One region of the Mesorhizobium sp. B1-1-8 genome, then DNA from elsewhere that is predicted to be linked to it. Evidence: predicted binding sites of a transcription regulator. Region 1 holds the regulator's gene; the other holds the start of a gene.

Evidence for each region. The regulator LexA, encoded in region 1, represses DNA repair genes until DNA is damaged. The targets are predictions, from matches to a motif close to TGTTCNNNNTGTGTTCNG.
Region 2: FJ974_RS23470 (sel1 repeat family protein) is a predicted target of LexA. The motif match lies at 6,167-6,184, and genes of this name have one in related genera.

Annotation. Positions count from the first base shown of each region.
Region 1 is NZ_CP083956.1:3,582,743-3,592,921, reverse strand. Features, by position in the region: gene trpD (anthranilate phosphoribosyltransferase) at 1-931, shown strand, start outside; gene trpC (indole-3-glycerol phosphate synthase TrpC) at 936-1,748, shown strand; gene moaC (cyclic pyranopterin monophosphate synthase MoaC) at 1,751-2,230, shown strand; gene glp (gephyrin-like molybdotransferase Glp) at 2,231-3,436, shown strand; gene lexA (transcriptional repressor LexA) at 3,554-4,285, shown strand; gene FJ974_RS17400 (ComEC/Rec2 family competence protein) at 4,367-6,826, opposite strand; gene gltX (glutamate--tRNA ligase) at 6,931-8,355, shown strand; gene gltA (citrate synthase) at 8,537-9,865, shown strand; gene lpxB (lipid-A-disaccharide synthase) at 9,941-10,179, opposite strand, start outside.
Region 2 is NZ_CP083956.1:4,739,704-4,749,882, forward strand. Features, by position in the region: gene FJ974_RS23440 (carboxyl transferase domain-containing protein) at 1-764, shown strand, start outside; gene FJ974_RS23445 (O-acetyl-ADP-ribose deacetylase) at 766-1,296, shown strand; gene FJ974_RS23450 (hypothetical protein) at 1,417-1,788, shown strand; gene FJ974_RS23455 (hypothetical protein) at 1,828-2,205, shown strand; gene FJ974_RS23460 (acetyl/propionyl/methylcrotonyl-CoA carboxylase subunit alpha) at 2,255-4,216, shown strand; gene FJ974_RS23465 (ABC transporter substrate-binding protein) at 4,275-5,396, opposite strand; gene FJ974_RS23470 (sel1 repeat family protein) at 5,766-6,032, opposite strand; gene FJ974_RS23475 (DUF2147 domain-containing protein) at 6,469-6,810, shown strand; gene FJ974_RS23480 (hypothetical protein) at 7,013-7,159, shown strand; gene FJ974_RS23485 (hypothetical protein) at 7,194-7,367, shown strand; gene FJ974_RS23490 (AMP nucleosidase) at 7,494-8,954, shown strand; gene FJ974_RS23495 (endonuclease/exonuclease/phosphatase family protein) at 9,119-10,138, shown strand; gene FJ974_RS23500 (DUF922 domain-containing protein) at 10,178-10,179, opposite strand, start outside.

The DNA.
Region 1 (10,179 bases):
CATCATCATGTCGGGCGACGCCACGCCGGGCCAGATCGGCGGCTTCCTGATGGCGCTGCGCGTGCGCGGCGAGACGGTGAGCGAGATTTCCGGCGCTGTCGCTACGATGCGGGCCAAGATGCTGCGCGTCGAGGCGCCGCACGGCGCCATCGACATTGTCGGCACTGGCGGCGACAATTCGCACTCGGTCAACATCTCGACCGGGTCCGCCTTCGTCATCGCCGCCGCCGGCGTTCCGGTCGCCAAGCATGGCAATCGCGGCCTGTCGTCGCTGACCGGCGCCGCCGACGTGCTGATGGCGCTCGGCGTCAAAATCGATATTCCGCCGGAGACGATCGGCCGCTGCATCCACGAGGCAGGCGTCGGCTTCATGTTCGCGCCGGCGCATCATCCGGCGATGAAGCATGTCGGGCCGACTCGCGTCGAGCTCGGCACGCGCACCATCTTCAACCTGCTCGGACCATTGTCGAACCCGGCCGGCGTCAGCCGCCAGATGGTCGGCGTCTTCCTGCCGGAGTGGATCATGCCGGTGGCCGAGACGCTGAAGGCGCTCGGCGCCGATCACGCCTGGGTCGTCCACGGTGATGGCTATGACGAGATCACCACCACCGGCGAGACGCAGGTTGCGGAGCTTGCCGGCGGCGAGATCCGCAGCTTCACGCTGACGCCGGAAGCGGTCGGTCTGAAGCGCTACAAGAAAGACGAGCTTCGCGGCGGCGACGCGGCCTACAACGCCAGGGCGCTGCGCGATATGCTGAGCGGTGCCGCCGGCGCCTATCGCGACACGGTGCTGATGAATGCCGGCGCCGGTCTTGTGGTGGCCGGCAAGGCGACGACGCTTGCCGACGGCATCGCGGCGGCGGCGCAAGCCATCGACAGCGGCCGGGCGGTTGCGGTGCTCGACAAGCTTATCGAGATTTCGAACGGTTAGAACCTTGTCCGACATCCTGCGCAAGATCGAGGCCTACAAGCGCGATGAGATCGCCGCGGCAAAGCTCAGCGTGCCCCTGGCCGAGATCAAGGCCAAAGCGAGGGATATCGAGCCGCCGCGTGGCTTCCTTGCGGCGCTGGAAGCCAAGCGCAAGGCCGGCGGCTTCGCGCTGATTGCCGAGATCAAGAAGGCGAGCCCGTCCAAAGGCCTGATCCGCGCCGATTTCGACCCGCCGTCGCTGGCCAGGGCTTATCAGCAAGGCGGCGCCGCCTGCCTTTCGGTGTTGACCGACGCGCCGTCTTTCCAGGGCGCGCCGGCGTTTCTCACCAGTGCGCGCGCGGCCGTGACGCTGCCGGCGCTGCGCAAGGACTTTTTGTTCGATCCCTATCAAGTCCATGAGGCCCGTGCCTGGGGCGCGGACGCGATTTTGATCATCATGGCCAGCGTCGATGACGCCATGGCCCGTGAACTGGAATCGACAGCATTCGACCTCGGCATGGATGCGCTGATCGAGGTGCATGACGAGGTGGAAATGGAGCGTGCGCTTGCGCTTTCCTCGCGGCTGATCGGCATCAACAATCGCAACCTCAGGACATTCGAGACCAGCCTCGGGGTTTCGGAGCGGCTGGCGGCCGTGGTGCCGGCGGATCGGCTGCTGGTCAGCGAGAGCGGCATCTTCACGCATGAGGATTGCCGGCGGCTGGAAGAGAGCAGGATAGGCACCTTCCTCGTCGGCGAGAGCCTGATGCGGCAACAGGATGTCGCGGCGGCAACGCAGCTCCTGCTCACGGGCCAGGCGCCGGCCGAGGCCGTTTGAAAATGGCCTCCCTCACCCATCTCGGCGCCAAGGGCGAGGCCAACATGGTCGACGTCGGCGACAAGGCCGAGACGACGCGCACGGCCATCGCCGAAGGCTTTGTCGCGATGCGGCCGGAAACGCTCGACATGATCCTTGCCGGCGACGCCAAGAAGGGCGATGTGCTGGGAACCGCGCGCATCGCCGGCATCATGGCGGCCAAGAAGGCCTATGAATTGATCCCGCTCTGCCACCCGCTGCTTCTGACCAAGGTTGCCGTCGACATCGAGCCGGATCGCGCACTACCAGGCCTCAAGGTCACTGCGCTCGCGCGCGTCACCGGCAAGACCGGCGTCGAGATGGAGGCGCTGACTGCCGCTTCGGTCGCCTGCTTAACCATCTACGACATGGCCAAGGCGGTGGACCGCGCCATGGTGATTTCCGGCATAAAACTGGTCGAGAAGACCGGCGGCAAGTCCGGCGACTATAAGGCGGGTTCTTAGATGGCGCTGGTTCCGGTCGCCGAGGCGCTCGAACGTCTGCTGGATGGTGCCACGGCACTGCCGGGCGAAAGCGTTCCGTTGGCCGATGCGGCTGGCCGTGCGCTGGCGGAACCGGTGGTGGCGCTCCGCACCCAGCCGCCCTTCAACGCCTCGGCCATGGACGGCTACGCCGTGCGGGCCGCGGATGTGGCATCGGTGCCGGTGCGGCTCTCGGTGATCGGCATGGCGCCGGCCGGGCGCGGCTATGACGGGTCCGTCGGCCGGGCGGAGGCGGTGCGCATCTTCACCGGCGCTCCCGTGCCGGAGGGCGCCGACACCATCGTCATCCAGGAGAATGTCCGCGATCTCGGCAATGGCCATGTCGAGGTGACCGAGCCGACGGCAAAAGACCGCAACATCCGCCGCCGCGGGCTGGATTTTTCGCAAGGCGACGTTCTGCTGGATAAGGGCCGCATACTCGATCCGGCAGCGCTATCGCTGGCCGCATCGGCCAACCATCCCACGCTGAACGTGGTGAGACGGCCGCTGGTCGCGATCGTCGCCACCGGCGACGAATTGCTGGCGCCGGGCAGTGAACCCGGGCCGGACCAGATCATCTCCTCCAATGCCTATGGCGTCGCAGCCGCCGCACAATCGGTCGGTGCCCGCGCTCTCGATCTCGGCATCGCCGCCGACCGCGAGCAGGATATAGCGGCGCTGGTCAAGAAAGCTGTCGCGGCAAAGGCCGACGTCATCGTCACGCTTGGTGGCGCCTCGGTCGGCGACCATGATCTGATCCACGACGTGCTGACCGGCGAAGGCATAAACCTCGACTTCTGGAAGATCGCCATGCGCCCCGGCAAACCTTTGATGTTTGGCCGGCTGGGCGATATCCGCTGCATCGGTCTGCCCGGCAATCCGGTGGCGAGCCTGGTCTGCTCGCAGCTGTTCCTGAAGCCGTTGCTGGCGCGACTCGGCGGCCGTAGTTTCCAGCAGGACATGCGCAGGGCGCGGCTGGCTGCTGCGATGCAGGCCAACGATCTGCGGCAGGATTATGTACGGGCCGTGGTACGCGAGGATGATCGCGCGCTGGTCGCGACGCCGTTCGGCATCCAGGATTCCTCGATGCTGAGAATGCTTGCCGACGCCAACGGCCTGATCGTGCGCGAGCCCTTCGCGCCGGCCGCGGAAGCTGGCGCCGAATGCAGCGTGCTGATGTTACGCTGAACAAAACGTCAACACATTCACTAAACTTTAAACGGTTGCCGAACACAACTGGAACAGATAGTGTTTGTTCTGGGTTTGTTTTTCTGATTCTGGTTTCAGAGACCCGTGGGGGCCGCCATGCTGACGCGCAAACAACATGAACTCTTGATGTTCATCCACGAACGGCTGAAGGAAAGCGGCATTCCGCCGTCTTTCGACGAGATGAAGGAAGCACTTGACCTTGCGTCGAAGTCGGGCATTCACCGCCTGATCACGGCGCTGGAAGAGCGTGGCTTCATTCGCCGGCTGCCGAACCGGGCTCGCGCGCTCGAAGTGCTGCGCCTGCCCGATTCGATCGCGCCCGGCCTCAACGCGGCGAGGAAGTTTTCGCCGAGCGTCATCCAAGGCGGACAGGGCAATATCGGCCGGCAGATCAAGCCCGCAGCGCCCTCGCGCACGCCCGCGCCCAGCAATGACGATGCGGTGCCGGCGGTGTCCATTCCGGTGATGGGCCGTATCGCCGCCGGTGTGCCGATCGACGCCATCCAGCATCAGACGCATTCGATCTCGGTGCCGCCGGACATGATCTCGGGCGGCGAGCATTATGCGCTCGAGGTCAAGGGCGACTCGATGATCGAGGCCGGCATCTTCGATGGCGACACCGTCATCATCCGCAACGCCGACACCGCCAGCCCCGGCGAGATCGTGGTGGCGCTGGTCGACGAGGAGGAAGCGACGCTGAAGCGCTTCCGCCGCAAGGGCGCCTCGATCGCGCTGGAAGCCGCCAACCCGGCCTATGAGACCCGCATCTTCGGGCCGGATCGCGTCAAGGTTCAGGGCAAGCTCGTCGGGCTGATCCGCCGCTATTGAGCAATTCCAGGAAAAGTGCGCAGCGGTTTTCCGTCCGGAATTGCGGGAAAACGAAACACCAGTAGCGGTTTGGACAAACCGCTACTGAGCTGGCTCAGACTTGGCTTCTGGTTTCTCGGGACGTTTATAGGGTGGCAGGCCCCTCGCCTCGCGTGAATATCGCCGCTGCTCATGCCAGGGGCGGTAAGGCTTTTCGACCGAGTAGCGGATCGTCGCTTGCGCCGTTGCCGATTGCGGGTCGAAGAAGACGGCGGCGCTGCCATCGCGCGCAAGCTGCCGTTTGGTGACGACGAGGACGCGCGGATCGCGGCAGGGATTGTAGGCCGTGACGTCGTTGATGACGATGAGATCGGCAAAGCCGCAGGCCGGGCGCGCGCTGTTACGGTCTTCGGCGAGCGCGACGATGGCGCCCGAAGGATGCCGGGCGATGCAGAGGTCGCCGGTGCAATAGAAAGGCGAGCCCGGCGGCAAGTCGACGGGGTCGGCGATGTCCAGCGCGCCCTTCGCGAACGTTTCGGGCGGCACAATTTCCTCGGCTTGCAGCGCGCGCTTCCAATTGTCGGTGGTGAATTCGTTCGAGCGTGCGCGGTTGATGGCGAGTTCGCCGCCGCCGATCGGCATCGCCACCAGATGCGCATCCTCGGAGATCAGGACGTCCGGCGTGCGAACGTGCGGGATCGCAAGCAGGCCAGCGAGCGCGAAAGGAATCGCGAACAGCCTGAGCCACGTGGTCGCCATCGTTGCGATGACGAGCGCGACCGTCGCCAGCAGCACCGACTGGATCGAGATCAGCCCGACGGCATCGACCGGCGAGCGCTCCGAAATCCACGCCGAGATCGCGACCATCGCCGTCAGGCCCTTTCCCATCACGTAGAGGAATGGGCCATCGAAGCCGAAAGGCATGGCCAGCGCGCTCAGGACGGCAAACGGCATGACGATCAGCGAGACGATCGGCATGACCGCAAGGTTCGCGACAACGCTGAGTGGCGACACCCGCTGGAAATGCCAGATGGCAAACAGCACCGTCGCGCTGCCGGCGATGAGCGACGTCAGGGCGGCGCCACCAATTCCAACCGCCAGCTTTCGCGACCAGAACCGGAGGAACGACAGCTTTGCCGGCGGTGCTGTTGTTTTACCGGCGCGATAGTCGGCAAAGCCGGCATAGGCGCCGACAAGGGCGGCCGTGGCGGCAAACGACATCTGGAAACTTGGACCGACCACCTCATGCGGCGACACCAGGATGACGGCAATCGCCGAGATCGCCAGATTGCGCATGGTCAGCGCCGCGCGATCGAAGAGCACTGCAACCAGCATCACCGCCAGCATGATAAAGCTTCGCTCGGCGGCGACCACGATGCCGGAGATGACGAGGTAGGCCGCGATCGACGCAAGCGCGATGGCCGCGGCGTATTTCTTGACCGGCCGGCGCGATGAGAAATCCGGAAACAGCGCGAAGGCGCCGCGCAGCAGAAGCATGATCGTGCCGGCCACCAGCGCCATGTGCAGGCCCGAGATCGAGATGATGTGATAGATGCCGGTGCGCCGCATCGACTCGTTGATCTCTTCGGGAATGCCGGCACGCACGCCGACAATCAATGCCGCTGCGATCTCGCCTTCGGAACCGCCGATGGTGCTCCTGATGTGATCGGCGATGTTCTCACGCGCATTCTCGATGGCCAAGCCGACGCTTGAACCGAAAGGCGAGTCGACCGTTGCCGCAATGAGCTTCGGATCGCCCATGAAAAATCCGCTGGCGCCGATGCCGGTGAAATAGCTGTCGAAGGAGAAATCATAGCTGTCGGGCCGCACCGGTCCGGTTGGCGGCAGAAGCTTGGCATAGCCGGTCAGAACCGATCCGGCCTTCATGTCGGGCGGAATGCGACGCGCCGAAACCCTGACCCGGTCAGGCGCGTAACGCAGCTTTGGATTGGCCGTCGAAATGAGATCGATGGTCAGCCTGACGCGGCCATTGGCTGTCGGCTCGGCGATAACGAGCCGGCCGGTCAGCCGCGTCTGGATCTCAGAGCCGAGCATCGGCGTCGCCGCCCGCCAGGTCTCGACCTTGGCGGCGAGAAAACCCAATGCGCAAAACAGCGCCGCCATGAAGATGAGATGCGTCGTCTGCCACGACCGCGAAACCGCCGCGCAGACAGCCAGCAGTGCAACCGCCGCGATGGGCCTGTAGAGATCCGGCTCGGTGCTCAGCGAAAAGTAATAGATGACACCGGCGGCGAGAAACACCGGAACCAGCAGGAAGGCAACGCCGCGGTCGAGCTCCGTGGTGGCGGCTACACCGATATTTCGGCGAAGCGCGGGAAGCGAGACACGGTGAAGCTCTCTGCGGAGCCGGACAATAGCTGCCGTTGGTGCGACCGCGCGGGACGCGCCGCCGTCGGGCGGCAGAATTTCCGTGGCCGGACGCGGCTCCGGAACCAAAACCGGCGCCGCTTCGGAAGGTGCGTTGCCGGCAAACAGCAGGCGCTCGCTGACGCCCACTGTCGTGCCCTCGCCTTCCTCCGCGCCCCGGCCTCTTGCAGCCATCGGGTCTGCCCCTTGCGCCCCAGACCCCCTATGCTACATGAACGCCGGCCGCGCGAAAGTCCGCGCGACAAACGTCTGCCCTTCAGTGCCAGCCTGAGAGTTCCATGCCCGACAAGGTCGTCACCCGTTTTGCCCCGTCGCCGACAGGTTTCCTGCACATTGGCGGCGCGCGCACGGCGCTGTTCAACTGGCTCTACGCCAAGCACACCGGCGGCACGATGCTGCTGCGCATCGAGGACACCGACCGTGAGCGCTCCACCGAGGCGGCGACGACGGCGATCCTCGAAGGGCTCACCTGGCTCGGCCTGACATGGGACGGCGACGCCGTCTCGCAGTTCATGCGCACGCCACGCCACCGCGAAGTGGCTGAGGAGCTCGTGCGCTTGGGCAAGGCCTATTACAGCTACGAGACGCCCGCCGAGCTCGAGGCCATGCGTGAGGCAGCGCGGGCCAAAGGCCTGCCGCCGCGCTACAACGGCCATTGGCGCGACCGCGACCCGTCGGAGGCACCGGCCGGCGTCAGGGGCGCCATCCGCATCAAGGCGCCGACCGAAGGCGAGACAGTCGTCCACGATCGCGTGCAGGGCGAGGTGCGTTTCCCCAACAAGGATCTCGACGACTTCATCATTCTGCGTTCGGACGGCACTCCGACCTATATGCATGCCGTTGTTGTCGATGATCACGACATGGGCGTCACCCACATCATCCGCGGCGACGACCACCTGACCAACGCCGCGCGCCAGACCGTGATCTACAACGCCATGGGCTGGGACGTGCCGTCGATGTCGCACATCCCGCTGATCCATGGCGCCGACGGCGCCAAGCTGTCGAAACGGCACGGCGCGCTCGGCGTCGAGGCCTATCGCGCCATGGGCTATCTGCCCGAGGCGTTGCTCAATTACCTCGCCAGGCTCGGCTGGAGCCATGGCGACGACGAGGTGATGTCGATCAAGGATATGATCGCCTGGTTCGACATCGGCGACGTCAACAAGGGCGCCGCCCGCTTCGATTTCGCCAAGCTCGAGGCGCTGAACGGCGTCCATATGCGCAAGATGGACGATCACGCGCTGTTCGACATCTTCGTCGCCACCTTGCCCTATCTCGAAGGTGGCCCGGCGCTCACCCTGCATCTTGACGATCAGGGCAAGGCGCGGCTGCTTGCCGCCATGCCCGGCCTCAAGGAGCGGGCGAAAACACTTGTCGAGCTCGTCGACGGTGCGGCCTTCCTGTTTGCGGCGCGACCGCTGCCGCTGGATGAAAAGGCGGCGGGGTTGCTCGGCGGCGACGCGCGCGTCATCCTGCGCGGCGCCCATTCCGCACTGGCGGCGATCCCGGGCGAGTGGAGCGCCGCGGCAGCTGAGGCTTCCATCCGTGACTTTGCACAGGCCGGCGGCCATAAGCTCGGTGCCGTGGCTCAACCGCTCCGAGCCGCGCTCACCGGCCGCAGCACTTCGCCCGGCGTGTTCGACGTGCTTGCCGTGCTGGGGCGCGAGGAGAGCCTGGCGCGGATCGCGGATCAAATCGATTAGGAGCGAGCTGGCCCAAGAAGATTGGCATTGAAAGGTGCGTTTCGCAGTGCAACATTACGTCTTGGCCCAATCTGGCACGCACCTCCTAAAATGCGGTGGCGAGTTCGCGCATTCGGTGACTTCGACGTGTCGTTTGCAGGAATTTGCCTTGCCGGCATGAGGATACAAAAGGAGTTTGCAAATGAGCGAAGCTGCCACAAAACGGGAACCGGTCAGCAAGACGCGCGAGTCGACCGCCAGGCTCGAACTCGCCGGCCAGACCCATGAGTTCAAGGTGCGAAGCGGCACGGTTGGGCCCGATGTCATCGACATCGCTTCGCTCTACAGCACCACCGGCGCCTTCACTTACGACCCGGGCTTCACCTCGACGGCGGCCTGCGAGTCGGCGATCACCTTCATCGACGGCGATGCCGGCATTCTCTTGCATCGCGGCTATCCGATCGACCAGCTGGCCGAGCATGGCGACTTCCTCGAGGTCTGCTATCTGCTGCTTTATGGCGAACTGCCGACCAAGGCGCAGAAGGACGACTTCGACTATCGGGTGACGCGCCACACCATGGTGCATGAGCAGATGTCGCGCTTCTTCACCGGCTTCCGCCGCGACGCGCATCCGATGGCAGTGATGTGCGGCGTGGTCGGCGCGCTGTCGGCCTTCTATCATGACTCCACCGACATCTCGGACCCCTATCAGCGCATGGTCGCCTCGATGCGGCTGATCGCCAAGATGCCGACGATCGCGGCGATGGCCTATAAATACCACATCGGCCAGCCTTTCATTTACCCGAAGAACGAGCTGAACTTCGCCGCCAACTTCCTGCACATGTGCTTTGCGGTGCCCTGCGAGGAGTACAAGATCAACCCGGTGCTGGCGCGCGCCATGGAGCGCATCTTCATCCTCCACGCCGACCACGAGCAGAACGCCTCGACCTCGACGGTCCGCCTTGCCGGCTCGTCCGGTGCCAATCCGTTCGCCTGCATCGCCGCCGGCATCGCCTGCCTGTGGGGTCCGGCGCATGGCGGCGCCAACGAAGCGGCGCTCAACATGCTGGGCGAGATCGGCCATGTCGACCACATCCCGGAATTCATCGACCGCGCCAAGGACAAGAACGATCCGTTTCGGCTGATGGGCTTTGGCCACCGCGTCTACAAGAATTACGATCCGCGCGCCAAGATCATGCAGAAGACCGCGCATGAGGTGCTGGGCGAGCTCGGCATCAAGGACGACCCGTTGCTGGATATCGCCATGGAACTGGAAAAGATTGCGCTGACCGACGCCTATTTCATCGAGAAGAAGCTCTATCCGAACGTCGATTTCTATTCCGGCATTACACTGAAGGCGCTGGGCTTCCCCACCACGATGTTCACGGTTCTGTTTGCCGTCGCCCGCACCGTCGGCTGGATCGCCCAGTGGAAGGAAATGATCGAGGACCCGCACCAGAAGATCGGCCGCCCTCGCCAGCTCTACACCGGCGCCACGGAACGCGACTACGTGCCGATTGCGAAAAGGTGAGTGAATAGTGAGTAGTGAGTAGTGAGTAGTAAGGCCAAGAAAGCCGACCACTCACTACTCACTACTCACTACTCACTACGCTCTATTCGCTCTCCTGACGCATCCCATCACCACCTCGGCGGCGATCTCGCCCGACGGCCTCTCGGTTGCCATGCGTCTTGCAACCTCTGCAAAGCCGTCCTTTTGCCAGGCGCGGTAGGCGGTGGCTGAAAAAAGACCTTCGAGCTGCCTGGCCAGATAATGCGGCCGCACATATTGGTTGTAGTGCTCCGGCACGATCGTCTGGTCGGCGATCAGATTGGGCAAGGCGGCGC
Region 2 (10,179 bases), 1.2 Mb from region 1:
CCCTTCATGCCGCGGATGAGCTCTACGGCATCGTGCCGACCGACCTGCGCCAGCCCTATGATGTGCGCGAGGTGATCGCACGCCTGGTCGATGGCTCGGAGTTCGATGAGTTCAAGCAGAATTACGGCGCCACTTTGGTCGCCGGTTTTGCCCATCTGCACGGCATGCCGGTCGGCATCATCGGCAACAATGGTGTGCTGTTTTCGGAAAGCGCGCTGAAGGGCGCGCATTTCATCGAGCTCTGCTGCCAGCGCGGCATTCCACTGATCTTCCTGCAGAACATCACCGGCTTCATGGTCGGGCGAAAGTACGAGGCCGGCGGCATCGCCAAGGACGGCGCCAAGCTGGTGATGGCGGTTGCCAACGCCAAGGTGCCGAAAGTCACGGTCATTATCGGCGGCTCGTTCGGCGCCGGCAATTACGGCATGTGCGGCCGCGCCTATTCGCCTCGCTTCCTGTGGATGTGGCCGAACGCGCGCATCTCGGTGATGGGCGGCGAGCAGGCGGCAACAGTGCTGGCCATGGTCAGGCGCGAGGGCATCGAGCGCAAGGGCGGGCAGTGGAGCGCCGAGGAGGAAGCAAAATTCCGCAAGCCGATCCTGATGAAATACGAGCATGAGGGCCATCCGCTCTATTCCTCGGCAAGGCTTTGGGACGACGGCATCATCGATCCGGCAAAGACGCGCGAGGTGCTGGCACTCAGCCTGTCGGCCGCGCTCAATGCCGAGATCGAGGAAACGAAATTCGGCGTGTTCAGGATGTGAGATGAGCGATACCGGCGACAGGATCCGCATCCATACCGGCGACATCACCAGGCTCGCGGTCGACGCCATCGTCAACGCCGCCAATTCCTCGCTGCTTGGCGGCGGTGGAGTCGACGGCGCCATCCACCGCGCCGCCGGACCGGAGCTGGTCGCCGAGTGCCGTACGCTTCACGGCTGCAAAACCGGCGACGCCAAGCTGACCAAAGGCTATCGCCTGCCGGCGCATTACGTCATCCACACGGTCGGGCCTGTCTGGCAAGGCGGCGGCAAGGGCGAAGCCGAGCTGCTCGCCTCCTGCTACCGGCGCTCGCTCGAAATCGCCGGCGCTCATGATTGCCGAACGATAGCCTTTCCGGCGATCTCGACCGGCGTCTACCGCTTCCCGAAGGAGCAAGCGGCAAACATTGCCGTTGGCACCATCAGCAGCTTCATTGCACAAAATCCATTGCCGGAAATCGTGACTTTCTGCTGCTTCGACGAGCAGACCGCGGAACTATACCGGCGAGCCATTGCTGACCATGGGGAAAGCTGAACTCGATGGACCAATCGATTCATCAGCACAGGCAAATGCGATTTTTGTTTAACCAACTAGCGGTTGCAAAAAATATTTGCTATTGCTCACCCTGCATTGGGGATTCGGGGTGGGGAAGACATGATTTCGGAATATTGTGGCAAGTCGGCCGCGCCGATGCTTGCAGGGTTGCTAATGTTGGTAGCCCCGGCCGCCGAGGCGGCCGGATCGCTGGCCGGCAGCAAGGGTCATGTTCGTTTTCCGGTCTACTCCGCACCCGGCTCGACCGGCGGCTGCGGCAAACACTACCGGGAATACATCGCGGCCGGAGGCCATTCCGCATACGCAATGACGCCGTTCAACTGGGCGACGGAATTCACCATCTGCGGCATCTCGCTCAACGCGCCGTCGCAGCAGGCGGCCGAAGCCAAGGCACTCAACTCCTGCGAATCCGGCCGCAAAAAGTGGAAGGTTTCCACGGCTGGTGCCTGCAGTGTCGCCGCATCCAAATAGGCGGTTGGCCGCCAGCAGCTTTTTTTCGGGGGGAGCAGAATGAAATCCATCACCATCAAACGGGTGGTCGCAGCGGTGCTGGCTGGGGCGTTTATTTCAGCGATGCCGGGTGCCGAGGCGGCCGGTTCGCTGGCAGGCAGCGTGGGCGACAAGCGCTTTCCGCCGCCCTTGTCTGGAAATCCCAAGGACCAATGCACCAGCGCCTACAGGTCCTATGTCGCGGCGAGCGGCCATTCGGCCTATGCCACGACTTTCTATACGCGCGTGGTGGACCTGTATGTCGTTTGCGGCAAGGCGCTCAACGCACCGTCGCAGAAGGCCGCGGAGAACATGGCGATGGCCAACTGCCAGGGTGGCCTGAAGAAGTGGCGACTCAACACGGCAAGCGGCGGCTGCGCGATCGCGGCGTCGAAATAGGCAGGCGCCCGCCAGGCTGGTGCCGCCCGATGCAAAACGGGAGGGCACCATGTTCGGCAAGATCCTGATCGCCAATCGCGGCGAGATCGCCTGCCGCGTCATCCGCACCGCCCGCAAGCTCGGCGTGCGCACCGTGGCCGTCTATTCGGACGCCGACGCGCGTGCCCTGCATGTCGAGATGGCCGACGAAGCGGTGCATATCGGCCCCTCGCCCGCCGGCGAAAGCTATCTGCGCGGCGACCGGATCGTCGCGGCCGCACTCGCCACCGGCGCGGAGGCCATCCATCCCGGCTACGGCTTTCTGTCGGAGAACCCCGATTTCGTCGACCAGGTGACGGCGGCCGGGCTCATCTTCGTCGGCCCGTCGGCGGCCTCGATCCGCGCCATGGGCCTGAAGGACGCCGCCAAGCGGCTGATGGAAAAGGCCGGCGTGCCGGTGGTGCCCGGCTACCACGGCGAGGCGCAGGAGATCGTGCTGCTTGCCTCCAAGGCGCGCGAGATCGGCTACCCGGTGCTGATCAAGGCGCGCGCCGGCGGCGGCGGCAAGGGCATGCGGCGCGTCGACCACCCGGATGATTTCTCCGAGGCGCTATCCGGCGCGCGGCGCGAAGCCAAGGCCGCCTTCGGCGACGACCGCGTGCTGGTGGAAAAGTATGTCGACAAGCCGCGCCACATCGAGGTGCAGGTGTTCGGCGACAATTTTGGCAATGCCGTGCATCTCTACGAACGCGATTGCTCGGCGCAGCGCCGCCACCAGAAGGTGATCGAGGAAGCGCCGGCGCCGGGCATGACGCCGGCGTTGCGCAAGGCGATGACGGAAGCGGCGGTGAAGGCCGCCAAGGCGATCGGCTATTCCGGCGCCGGCACCATCGAGTTCATCGTCGATGCCTCGCAGGGGCTCAAGGCCGACCGCTTCTGGTTCATGGAGATGAACACGCGCCTCCAGGTCGAGCACCCCGTCACCGAGATGGTCACCGGCGTCGATCTGGTGGAATGGCAATTGCGCGTGGCGGCCGGCGAAAAGCTGCCGAAGGCGCAAGCCGAGATCGGGCTTGCCGGCCACGCCTTCGAGGCGCGCATCTATGCCGAGGACGCGGCGAAAGGCTTCCTGCCGGCGACGGGCACGCTTTATCACCTGAAATTCCCAGACGCGGCCCCGGAGGGTGCCGCAATGCGCATCGAGGCCGGCGTGCGGGCCGGCGATGCGATCTCGCCCTTCTACGACCCGATGATCGCCAAGCTGGTGGTGCAAGGCAAGGATAGGGCCGCAGCACTTGCCGCGCTGCGCAAAACGCTGGCGCAAACCGAAGTGGCCGGCTCGACGGTCAACACCGGCTTTCTCGCCGCCCTTGCCGCCGACGCCGATTTCCAGGCGGGCGACGTGGATACCGGCCTGATCGGCAGGCATCAGGAAGCACTGGTCGCCATACCACCTCCCGGCGACGAGGTAATCGCCGCGGCAGCGCTTGCGGCGACCGGCGCTGATGCGCCGGGCATCGCTGCCGATCCGTGGTCCGCGCTTGCCGGCTACGCGCATTTCCACACGCTGGCGCGGCGCACCCGCCTGCGCTACGGCGAGGAGAACATCCTGGCGCGGGTCTCGGCGCGGCCGGACGGACGCTTCCAGGTGGCGCTGGAAGCGCCGCATGACGCAATCAATTCACATGACCTCAGGAATATGCCGCGCGCCGCCCGCTGGCCCGGCCACGTCACCGTATTCGAAGGCGCGATCGGCTATGCCTTCGCGGTTCCCGATCCGCTCGCCAAGGCCGACGAAGCGGGTGCCGCGTCAGGCAGCCTGCGCGCGCCGATGCCTGGCCTTGTCAAGCTGGTGCGGGCGGCAGCGGGCGATGCGGTGATGAAGGGCCAACCCCTGCTGATTCTCGAGGCGATGAAGATGGAGCACACCATCGCCGCCCCGCATGACGGGGTGATCGCCGAGATTGCAGCCGAAGGCGCGCAGGTGAGCGACGGCACCGTGCTGGTGCGCTTCGAGGACGGCCAGGGCTAAAAGAAATGGCCGGGACGAGCCCGGCCATTTCCCATTTCCATTTGTTCTGCCGAAGCGATTACGGCTTGATCGGCGCGTATTTGCCGTCGTGCCACTGGTTGATGTCATAGCTGGCGTTCTTCAGGTCGCCCTTCTCGTCGAAGGTGACATCGCCGACAACGGTGCTGAACGGCGTGCCGTTCTTCAAGGCTGCGGCGACCTTGGCCGGATCGTCGGTTCCGGCGCGCTTGACGCCCTCGGCGACGGCCTGAATCACCGCGTAGGAGAACAGCGTGAAGCCTTCCGGCGTGAAGCCGCCGGCCTTGATCTTGGCGACGGCGTCCTTGGCTTCGGGCTTGGCCTGCGGGTCCGACGGGAACACGAACAGCGTGCCTTCACCGGCCGGGCCGGCGACCTGCCAGAATTCCGGCGAGGCGATCGAGTCCGGCATGATCAGCTGGAACTTGACGTTCTGTTCGGCCGACTGACGCAGGATGAGGCCGGCCTCGGGGTGATAGCCACCGAAATAGACGACATCCGCTTTGAGCTCCTTCAGCTTGGTGACCAGAGCCGAATAATCCTTCTCGCCGGCATTGATGCCTTCATAGTCGACTTCCTTGAGGCCATTGGCATTCATGGTCGCCTTCACGGCATCGGCAACGCCCTGCCCGTAGGCGCTCTTGTCGTGCAGGATGACGACGTTCTTGCCGGCATATTTCTTGGCGATCCACGGGCCGATGAAGGCGCCCTGCGCATCGTCACGCGTATAAAGGCGCATGATCGTCGGCCAGCCGGACTTGGCCGCGTCGTCAGTAAGCTTCGGGTTGGACGAAGCCGGACTCATCATCAGCGTGCCTGCCTCGGCATAGACGGCGGAGGCCGGAATGCTCGAGCCCGAACAGGCATGGCCGTCGACGAATTTGACGCTGTTGGCGACGATCCGGTTGGCGACCGACACCGCCTGCTTCGGATCGCACTGATCGTCCTCGATGTCGAGCTTGATCATCGAGCCGTTGACGCCGCCCGCCGCGTTGATGGCGTCGGCGGCGGCCTGCGCGCCCTGCTTGAACTGGTCACCGATGTTGGCGAGCTGCCCGGTCATCGGGCCGACCACCGCAATGGTGATGTCGTCAGCGAAGGCAACCGGCGCACTCATCATCAGGCCCAATGCGGCCGCGCTCAAAATACCCAATTTTTTCATGACAATAAGAACTCCTCCACTTGCGCGCGGCCGCCGGCCGCGCTTCTTCCAGAAGCCGGGACAATTTCACCCTTCGCTGAAACTGTCGAGAGGACAACTCCGCAGATTTTGGTTCATTGCGATGAGGATTTCTTGGGCCAAGGGCTTGGAAGCCGACCGGGCGCAAAATGCAAAAGCCGCGCCAGCCTGTTCCGGCCGGTCGCGGCTTTTTGCGATCGAGCTTCCCCGGCGCCTCGGCGCGTGAACCCGCTCGCTTCCCTGTTTTGTTGCACGGCTTGAGTTCGTCGAGCTGCCGCGTTCTTGGTCTTGATGATCGGCCGTCTTGTCGCGGCCTTGCCCCTGTTTAGCCTTCGGTCGTTGCGCCGGAGATCAGTGCATCGTCATCCATTCGCGCGCTTCGCGCAGCGCCCTGGCGATCTCGACCTTCGACATCGTGGCCGACAGTTCCGAGCGCAGCTCGGCGGCGCGGGCCGAGCCCTTGATCGCGGCGATGTTGAACCATTTGTGGGCGGCAACGACGTCGGCCGCGCAATCGCGGCCGGTTGCATACATTATGCCCAGTTCGAAAAGAATGTCGGCCTGGGCAGTTGCCCCCATGGCGCCGAAGCCGGCTTCAAGCATTTCAAAACGTGCCATTTCAATCCCCTGTCTGCTCCCGAGAGCTGCCTCCTTCTGTCCCTTGATTTCCCTTGGGGCGGGCCGCTCTTTCGATGCTTTGGAGGATGACGGCTGGCGTTGAATCCGTCGTTAAATGGCTTGCTTAATTTGAGGAAAACAAAGCTAAAACAAGAAGTAAACACGAAAAACTGTTAAGCATAGGAAGCGCGCAATTCTGCCTTTTCGCGTCAAATTCGACGAAAATTTCGAACCCGTGAATCAAGACTTCGCTAACCACGGAAACCGAAGACTTTTCCGCAGTTGGTTTGTTTCGAGCCCGTCGCCCACGCGAAAATCCCTGCAACCTTCCGTGGCGGCACCGCTTTCGTTTTGGCAACGGCTGGATTAGCCTTCCGTATGCGTAAGGGGCGGAAGGGCGGATGGAGTCCCGACGGAACCTATAGGGAGGACAGAGATGTTTCGAAAAGTGAGCCTGGCCCTGGCGGCCACCTTGATCATGGCAGGCGCAGCCTGGGCCGACCCGATCGAAGGCAATTGGAAAACGCAATCCGGCGAGACCGCCACGATCGACGGCGGCGGAACATTCACTATTACGCTCAAGACCGGCAAATATGCCGGCAAGACCATCGGGTCGCTGAAGGCGGCCGGCGACAACAAATATGCCGGCAACATCACCGATCCGGCCAACGACAAGACCTATTCCGGCAAGGCGACGCTCTCCGGCGCTTCGCTCAAGATGAGCGGCTGCGTGCTGGGCGGCCTCATCTGCAAGAGCCAGACCTGGCACAAGCTCTGAAAGCCTGTCCAAAGACGATGTGAAAACGGGGCCCGGGCGGCCCCGTTCTTCTTTATGTTTGAGGAGCGCCGGACAGGCATACCCGGTGCCCACCCGCGCTTAAAACCCTCATCAATCAAGTTGAACCGCGGATGAATACCGGTCTCAGAACCGGTTCAGAGGGGTTCGGGCATTCTCTCCCGCATCGAAGGAGAGAAACCCAATGCTTGCCCGCCGCTTCACCATCGTCTGTCTGCTGATGAGCCTGTTCGGCATGTTCTTCGCCATTCTGGTGGCCGAAGCCGGCCGGCCCGACCGCTCCTTGGACAGGCCCTGCCAGTTCGGCTGCATGAACCATTTCAGCCGCTGAAACGACCAATCCTCGAAACCGGGAAACAACCACCATGGACCGCATCGCCCCCAGTATAATCGACACTCTCCGGCTCCTGCCGCGGGCGATGCTCATCCTGATGCTGTTTATCGTCCCTGTATTGGCCGTGCCGATGATGCGCGCCGACACCGAGGCGCCGAAAAAGGGCGTCGGTTTTGTGCTGCTGGTCAGCCTGCAGCGCGGATAACACGGTCAAAGAAAAACGACACGCCAGGCCAGCTTCCCGTTCGCTACCCCTCCCAAGCGCTCGCCTAAGTCTCTATATTGGGCCATGGAAAAGCGAATCTACCCCCAAGCCATCGAATCGGTCGTCATGCCGGAGCCTTTCGGCAGGCAGAGTTTCGACAACGCCCGCAAAGCGGTCGAAGCGTTGCAAATGCTCTACGATCGCAACACCAAATTCCTGCGCGATTCCTTCGCCGCGCTTGCCGCCGGCGGCGACGAGAGCAAGCGCTACCGGGCTTTCTACCCGCAGATCGGCGTCACCACGACCTCGTTCACCCAGATCGACTCGCGCCAGGCCTATGGCCATATGCCGACGCCCGGCCACTTCGCCACCACCATCACCCAGCCGTTGCTGTTTGAAAACTACCTCATCGAGCAGCTTCGCCTGATCATGCGCAATCACGGCGTGTCGGTGACGGTCTCGGAATCGACTACACCGATCCCGCTGCATTTCGCCTTCCTTGAGGGCACCTATGTCGACGGCGCGGCTGCCGAGCGCATCAAGCGGCCGATCCGCGACCTGTTCGATGTGCCGGACCTCGACGGCACCGACGACCAGATCGCCAATGGCACGTTCGAGGTGGCGTTCGGTGAACCGAGGCCGCTGGCGCCGTTCACGGCGCAACGCATCGATTATTCGCTGCATCGCATGACGCATTACACGGCGACCAGTCCGCAGCATTTCCAGAACTTCGTGCTGTTCACCAACTATCAGTTCTACATCGACGAGTTCGTCGCGCGCGCCCGCGACCTGATGGAGAAAGGCGGTGACGGCTACAGCGAATTCATCGAGCCGGGCAATGTCGTGACCCGCGCCGGCGCCGGCCTGGCGAGCGAAGGCACGCCGCCGCAGCGCCTGCCGCAGATGCCGGCCTATCATCTGAAGAAACCCGACCATGGCGGCATCACCATGGTCAATATCGGCGTCGGCCCGTCCAATGCCAAGACCATCACCGACCATATCGCGGTGCTTCGGCCGCATGCCTGGGTGATGCTCGGCCACTGCGCGGGCCTGCGCAACACGCAGGCGCTGGGCGACTATGTGCTGGCGCATGCCTATGTGCGCGAGGACCATGTGCTGGACGACGATCTGCCGGTCTGGGTGCCGATCCCGCCGCTGGCGGAAATCCAGGTGGCGCTACAGGAGGCGGTGGCCGAAGTGACGGGGCTTTCCGGCTATGATCTGAAGCGCATCATGCGCACCGGCACTGTCGCCACCATCGATAACCGCAACTGGGAGCTGCGCGACCAGCGTGGGCCGGTGCAGCGCCTGTCGCAGTCACGCGCTATCGCGCTCGACATGGAATCGGCAACGATCGCCGCCAACGGCTTCCGCTTCCGCGTGCCTTACGGCACGCTGCTGTGCGTCTCCGACAAACCGCTGCATGGCGAGCTGAAGCTGCCCGGCATGGCGACCGAATTCTACAAGCGGCAGGTGGCGCAGCATCTCACCATCGGCATCAAGGCGATGGAGAAGCTGGCCGAGATGCCGATGGAACGGCTGCATTCGCGCAAGCTCAGAAGTTTTTCCGAGACGGCCTTCCAATAGCCGGCCGGCGCACCAAATCCAGCGAGGCTAATCGTCTTGCGAATTCGTCTTGCCGATTCGTCGTCTTGCTTGAGCCGCAATTTGGCCGATAAGCAGGCCGAACAGATTGCCGGCGGCATCAGCAGACCACGACCTCGATGACAACAGGCGGCGCGCGCTCGAATATGGTGGCTGGGGTGGCATTCCTGGCGATGATGGCATGCTCGGCCGCCTTGCTGGCCGGGTTCTTCGGCACGCTGCACCCGGCTTTCGATTCCTTCTCGCATTTCCGCATTCATCTCTGCGTGCTGACGGCGCTGCTGGCGCTGCCGCTGCTCGCCAGCTCGTATCGGCTGCAGGCGGCTGCGGCGCTCGTCTTTGCGATCGCCAGTCTCGCCACGACGATAAACGCGCTGCCCAGGCTGTGGCCGGTGCAGGCGGTCGCCAGGCCCGCCGACCAGATCGTCTACACCCTGCTGCAGATGAATTTGCGCTTCGACAATCCGACGCCGAAGAAAGTGCTGTCGCTGATCGGCCGGACCAATCCCGACGTGATCACCCTCGACGAGGTATCGGGTATGTGGACGACCGAGCTTGGCTACATAACCAGCGCCTATCCGTACCGGATCCTGTGCCCCTATCCCAACGGCATATTCGGCGTCGCTCTGCTCTCGCGCCGGCCCTTCGCAGCCGGGACAGAGCCGCGCTGCGAACCGCGCGGCGCGATGGCGACCGCGACGGTCGATTTCGGCGGCACCGGCGTCGATGTCGCCGCGATCCATTTGAGCTGGCCCTGGCCGCGCGAGCAGTACTGGCAAATCGGTGAATTGGCGGAGCGGCTTTCCTCGCTCGGCGACACGGCGATCGTGGCCGGCGACTGTAATGCGGCGCCGTGGAGCGCCGCGGTGCGGCGCGTCGCCTCGCTCGGCGGACTGACAATCATGCCCTCGGCCGGGCCGACCTGGATGCATCGGAAATTGCCTGACTTCCTGCGGCGCTATGCCGGACTGCCGATCGATCAGGTGTTCAGCAAGGGCGGCGTGAGGATCCATTCGTCGACGCGGCTGGAAGACACCGGCTCGGACCATCTTCCCGTGCTGGTCGAATTCTCGGTCGGATCAGCGGATAAAAAGCCCGGCGACGAGCATGAGACAGCACTGGCGGCGAGCGAAGTGTCGCAAAAATCAAAAACAGAGCCGCTGTGAGCCTTCACACCAGGGCGCCCCTCCAGCATCAACGATCCTTC